Linked DNA regions of Thermocoleostomius sinensis A174. The protein of the gene in region 2 interacts with the protein of the main gene of each other region in a pairwise test. Links are inferred from orthologs where the notes say so. Each region holds a gene or a part of one and is shown on either strand. Other genes may lie near its edges. The genes, in order: secD and pheT.

Region 1 (3,136 bases), 750 kb from region 2 along the record:
TTTCGATGCGGCTGGTGTTGTTTTTAATTATTATTCCATTGCTAACCCAGCAGATTACGAAGAGTTTTGTGGTCGGCCCGCTGATTGATCAATTTCGCAGAGATGCTCCTCAGGTCAGAATCTTCCTGAATGATGAAATGGAGGAGGAAGCATTGGCAGAACTACAAAAATTTGAGCAACGCTTGCGGTTTAAAATTTTAATTGGTGAAGCAGAACCACAATCGGACGCGGAAATTAATGAACAAGTGCGAGAAAAAGCCAGAGAACTTCAAGAAGAGTTTCGAGAAATTAGCGGAGATGCCATCAAAAATGTCTTTTCCGATATTTTTGGGTTGTTAGCATTTTTTCTAGTGCTGATCAGTAGCCGCAAGGAGATCGAAGTCCTGAAGTCCTTTATGGATCAAATGATCTATGGACTCAGTGATAGCGCCAAGGCATTTGTAATTATTTTATTTACCGATATGTTTGTGGGGTTCCACTCGCCTCATGGTTGGGAAGTCCTACTAGAAGGTGTCTCTCGCCATTTTGGACTGCCTGCTAACCGAGATTTTATCTTTTTGTTTATTGCTACATTTCCAGTGATTTTAGACACTATTTTTAAGTATTGGATTTTCCGATATCTTAATCGCGTTTCTCCATCAGCCGTAGCAACCTATAAAAATATGAACGAATAAAATTAGTCGGGCTGGTTTCTGAGAGAATCCGGCGGTTGCTCTCATCACTTAGGGGCAAATCTCGCTATCATAGCGTTTGTTGCAGCGGCTACAACTATGGGCAGACAACGTTCACTCATTGCACTAATTTTGATTTTGGCAATCGGGGCGATCGCCGTGCTGGTCACGGTTCCCCTTCAACTGGGGCTAGATTTGCGGGGCGGCTCTCAACTGACGCTTCAGGTCAAACCTACTGAAGCCGTACCAACCATTACCCCCGATAAACTGGCAGCGGTTCAAAGTGTGATCGAAAATCGGGTCAATGGTCTTGGGGTGTCGGAAGCCCAAGTGCAAACGGCAGGGCAAGATCAGTTGATTATTCAACTGCCGGGGGTCAGTGATCCAGCCCAGGCTGAACGAGTATTGGGCGGTACGGCCCAGCTTGACTTTCGAGAACAACGGCGTGGCACCGAAGCTCAACTTCCGGTGGAATTGAACCTGCGATCGCAATTTGAGTCTGAAGCGCAAAGGCTGGCAGCAAGCGGGGATACAGAGGCGATTGAAGCCAACCAACAGGCCTTGCAAACCCGTGAAGCAGCCATTGCCGCTCTGTTTGACAAAACCGGGCTAACGGGAGATATGTTGCAGGATGCTCGTGAATCCTATGATGCTAGCAGTGGCACCTGGAGCGTGAATCTATCCTTTAACAATGAAGGCGGCGAGAAGTTTGCTGAAATTACCAAAAACGTAGCAGGAACCGGCCGAACGCTGGGGATTTTCCTTGACGATCGCCTGCTGAGTGCGCCCACGGTTGATGTCCGCTACGCTGAAACTGGAATTACCGGCGGACAAGCCACCATTTCTGGCCAGTTCACTACTCAAGAAGCAGCAGATTTAGCCATTCAGTTACGCGGTGGAGCGTTGCCAGTTCCCGTCGAAATTATCGAAAACCGCACCGTTGGCGCTACGTTAGGACAAGACAGCATCCGCCGCAGTATCTATGCGGGTCTAGCGGGACTGGTGCTGGTGTTGATCTTCATGGTGGTGTATTACCGCCTCCCCGGTTTAATCGCCGATATTTCCCTGATGTTATATGCTCTGTTCACGCTGGCCCTGTTCAATATTTTGGGGGTGGTGATCACGCTCCCTGGCATCGCCGGATTCATTCTCAGCATTGGCATGGCCGTAGACGCCAATGTGTTAATTTTTGAACGTACCCGCGAAGAATTACAGGCGGGCAAAACCCTGTATCGATCGGTCGAAGCTGGATTTTACCGCGCCTTCTCCAGTATTTTAGATGGCAACCTAACGACCTTGATTGCCTGCGGTGCTTTGATTTGGTTAGGGGTTGGACTGGTCAAAGGCTTTGCAGTCACGCTAGCCGTTGGAATTGTGGTCAGTATGTTTACAGCGCTTACCTGTAGCCGCACGCTGCTGTTGTTTGTTCTGGGATTTCCAGCCTTACGGAAACCGTCTCTATTCAGTCCTAAGTTGTCTGCTTCCCTTCAGACCGAGAAATCATCATGAAACTGCAAGTTATTCGACGGAGAAAGCTGTGGTGGGCGATCTCGTCCTTCGTTATCCTAATCGGGTTAATAGCCATGCTGATCTCCTGGCAGCAAATTGGGTCCCCGCTGCGACCCAACCTGGAATTTGTGGGCGGAACCCGCCTGCAATTGGAGTTAGACTGCACTCAGCCGGGCAACTGCGACGAACCAATTGCTGCTAGTGAAGTGCGAGAGGTCTTAGCGAGACAGGGCCTAGAGAATAGCAGCATTCAAGTGCTGGACGAACACGGACTCTCAATTCGTACTACCAACTTGACGCCCGAACAGCGATCGCAACTTCAAACCGATCTTAACGAAGCGATCGGCCCATTCGACGTTGAACAAACCCAGATTGATTCGGTAGGTCCTACGCTGGGGCGACAGATTTTGTCTGCTGGCTTGATCGCTCTGATCGTTTCCTTTGTGGGCATCATGGTCTACCTCAGCTTTCGGTTCCAGCCAGACTACGCTGTGTTTGCGATCGTGGCACTGCTGCATGATGTGCTTGTCACCATTGGCGTGTTTGCTATTCTGGGTTTGCTGCTCGGCATTGAGGTAGACAGCCTATTTTTAGTATCACTCCTGACTATTGTGGGCTTTTCGGTGAACGATACAGTCGTCATCTACGATCGCATCCGAGAAAACCTCAAGCTTAACCCGGATCGATCGATTGAGAATACGGTCGATGATGCCGTTAATCAAACCCTAGCCCGCTCCATCAACACCACCCTCACCACTATCTTGCCGCTCGTCGCTATTTTTCTACTGGGTGGAGATACTCTCAAGTTCTTTGCCCTAGCGCTTATTGTCGGATTCATTGCGGGAGCCTATTCCAGTATCTTCATCGCCAGCACGTTATTAGCTTGGTGGCGTGGACGCAATGAACAGCTAGTTCCCGCTGTGGCTGAGTCAGTGGATAAGGGCTAGTAGAGATGA
Region 2 (3,367 bases):
GATGCAATAGTGCTCCTACCGACATGCCACCCCTCCTGAACACAATGAGCCGAATACTGAACTGAACACTGAGCCGACAAAAAACCCGGCAGACGTATAACCTACCGGGTGGACAAACTGCTTAGGTATATCAGGTAAGCTCTACTTTACTAAAGCCCCTTGGTAATCACATCACCCTTTTGGGTGATTACATTGAATCGGTCTATCCTCTCTAGCAACTGCCTCGTTGCAGAAGCAATCCCTAAAGCTTGCTTTTAAAGAAACAGTCAAGAGGATGAAAGTAGATCACTTTTGCAGTAAAAGTAGGTGATTTCATTTTTACCGACAAAGGGAATCAAAAAGCGAACAGTTTAGCTGCGCAATTCTGCCTGGAATTTTTCTTCCAATGCTTCTCGCACTTTTTGATGCACGGGTTCCACATCGTCATCGGTAAGCGTTCGATCGACTGCTCGATAGACTAACCGGAAGGCAAGGCTGCGCTTTCCAGCAGGCACATTGGCTCCGCGATATTCATCAAATAGTTCCACCGATTCCAAGAGCGTTCCTGCTACTTGTCGAATTGATCGCTCAATTTCTGCTACTGAGAATTTCACTGGTGCGAAGAAAGCAATATCGCGATCGGAAGCAGGATAGGCAGAGAAGGGTTGGAAGAGGGACGCCAAGCTATCCTCTTGAATCATTGACTCCAGCATGACATCTAGATTGAATTCAAATACATAGACTTCATCGGGTAAGCCACGCTGTTGCCGAAACTGAGGATGTAATTGTCCGAACGTGCCCAATCGATCGCCATTGATCCACAGCGACGCTGTACGACCTGGATGCAGGATGGGGTTACGGCGATCGGGCTGATATTCCACCGTCAGGCCCAGCCGTTGAAACACACTTTCTAACCTCCCCTTCGCTTCAAACCAGGATAGGGGTTGTTCTCGACCACCCCGCACCCAACGCCCCCGCGTAGCATCGCCGCCCATGATACCAGCCGCTACATCGCTTTCATAAAAACCATTTTCTTCGCGCCAGAATACCCGTCCTATCTCAAACGCATTCAGGGGTCCGTTGCCCTGCTCTAGGTTGTACTGGAACGCATCAATTAACCCTGTCAACATCTCGGTGCGCAACGCTGAATATTCTACGAACAGCGGATTGGCCAACGACACTTGATTTTCTTCGGTTGGCTTCACCAGTGAATAGTGAATCACTTCGGTTAATCCGATCGCCCGGAATGCCGCATGAATTTGACGCAACGCTAATTGATCATCCGGCAAATAGCCTGCCTCGGTTTTGCCTGGCAATGTATCGCAGAAGTTGTCATAGCCATAGAGCCGTGCCACTTCTTCAATTAGATCAATTTCTCGTTCTAAATCTCGATAGCGATAGGGGGGAATGGTGACGCTCCAATCACCGGGCTGTTCAGCGGGCAGCAACTCACAGCCGAGGGCCGTCAACACCCGTTCCACATCGCCCGCTTGCAGTTCGCCAATGTCTTCTTCGGAAGGAGTAGACCCATTAGCTTGAGGATTGCCATGTAGATAGATGGGCCCCAGGATCTGATTGATTCGCTCTAGGCGCAGTTCGATCGTGCGGCTGGTCAAAGCTTGATCAGGGCGATGGTCAGCGATGACTTGCGTTTCTATCGTTCCTCCGGCCAGTTCCGTAATCAATTGCAGGGCCCGGCGACAAGCAATCTCCAACTCTGCTTGATTAACCCCCCGTTCATAGCGGGTCGAGGCTTCCGTACGCAAAGCCTGCGATCGAGCCGAACGTCGGGTGGTGACAGAATCGAAAATAGCCGCCTCCAGCACCAAATTTTTTGTATCAGCACCGACTTCTGTGTCCTCACCGCCCATTTGCCCCGCCAAGGCCACGGGTCGGTCGTTGGCCGTAATCAGCACGGCTTGCTCTTGCAATGTGCGTTCCTGACCATCTAACGTGGTTAAGGTTTCTCCTGATCGAGCAAAGCGAACGCCGATTGTCAGAGTTTTGCCACCTGCAACGGCTTGCAACCGATCGCGATCAAAGGCATGAAGCGGCTGTCCCCATTCCAGCAGCACATAGTTGGTGACATCAACAACGTTATTGATGGGGCGAATCCCGGCTGCCTGCAATCGCTGCTGAAGCCATAGAGGAGACGGCGCGATCGTGACTCCGGTGATGCTAGTGCCAATGTAAATGGGACACGCTTGCGGCTCGGTAATTTTAATTGCTAGATTCTTCCCTGCGGATTTGACCAGAACGTCAGGCACGATCGGCAATTTCAATTGGGCACCCGTCAAGGCTGCTACTTCCCGGGCAATTCCCACCATACTAAGAGCATCGGCTCGGTTGGCCGTAGAGGTCAGATCGAGCACCACATCGTCTAAACCCAGATATGGACGCGCATCACTACCCACGGGTAAATCTGCGTGGGGAAAAATGTGAATGCCTTCCGATTCTTTAGCTAAGCCGACTTCAGCCAGCGAACAAATCATCCCTTCTGAGGGGACATCCCGCAGTTTACGCGGCTTGATCTTCAAGTCAATGTTGGGCAGGTAGGTGCCGATTGTTGCCACTGGAACAAAAACATCGGCACGCACGTTGGCCGCACCGCACACGATCGTGGAGGGCGTTTCGGCTCCAATATCCACGGTGCACACACTTAGCTTATCCGCATTGGGATGAGGTTCCCGTTTCAGTACCTTTCCAATGACCACCCCGTCGGCCCAAGCGCGGCGATCTTCAATCTCTTCGACTTCAAAGCCAGCCATCGTCAGTCGATCGGCTAATTCTTCTGGGGCGATCGTAATATCTACCAGTTCTCGGAGCCAGTTCAAAGAGATGCGCATTGCCCGCTTTTCTTTCCTCAGTCAAAGTAGAAGGTTTTAACGTAACGTTTCGTCAACTTCACCATTCTATCCTTATCAGGAAGGATGACGGATCAAGCAAGGAATGAAGTTTTAGCTGAATCGTGAAGCAAGGAGGGCTGTGCCATCAAGCGGCTCTGTTACCACGTCCAACGCACCCGATCGTGGCGACAGTCAAGATAACAAAGCAGCGGGTACTGGGTATAGCGGCCGAGTCCACCCGGCCACCAAGGGTCGAGGGCATAATAAATCTGGTTGCCAGTTAAACCATCACAGTAGAATTCAATGGCATCGCCAAGCTCATGACGTCGATCGAGTGCTCCAACCATTCGTTGATTTACATCAGGACTCACTTTCGAGGCATCATACCATCGCAGAATCTGAAAGGGACGGTGGATTCGATCGCACGCGTGTTGAGCCGCTTTAGCCATGCGCTCGATCGCCTCGACCGTTGCCAAGTTAGGAGGAGCGTGTTTTCCGCCTTGGGTAGCCTCTGCCCACGTGAAACTGCCATTGGGTACAAT

What was found.
Region 1: the proteins of pheT (region 2) and secD interact in binary tests that used the Escherichia coli proteins (3 or more experiments, as listed by UniProt). The link is inferred for Thermocoleostomius sinensis A174 from one-to-one orthologs.

Annotation. Positions count from the first base shown.
Region 1 is NZ_CP113797.1:1,742,061-1,745,196, reverse strand. What follows is about bases 166-2,975. They hold secD (protein translocase subunit SecD), read left to right. Parts: upstream 166-770; coding sequence 771-2,180; downstream 2,181-2,975. Other genes in these bases: secF (protein translocase subunit SecF), read left to right, coding at 2,177-2,975; OXH18_RS07600 (proton extrusion protein PcxA), read left to right, coding at 166-674. In the rest of the region: more of OXH18_RS07600, read left to right, coding at 1-165; more of secF, read left to right, coding at 2,976-3,127. UniProt on the Escherichia coli protein: Part of the Sec protein translocase complex. Interacts with the SecYEG preprotein conducting channel. SecDF uses the proton motive force (PMF) to complete protein translocation after the ATP-dependent function of SecA.
Region 2 is NZ_CP113797.1:2,494,638-2,498,004, forward strand. What follows is about bases 89-3,129. They hold pheT (phenylalanine--tRNA ligase subunit beta), read right to left. Parts: upstream 2,826-3,129; coding sequence 351-2,825; downstream 89-350. Other genes in these bases: OXH18_RS10795 (peptidase M15A), read right to left, coding at 2,984-3,129. Also shown: OXH18_RS10785 (DUF3616 domain-containing protein), read right to left, coding at 1-25; more of OXH18_RS10795, read right to left, coding at 3,130-3,367.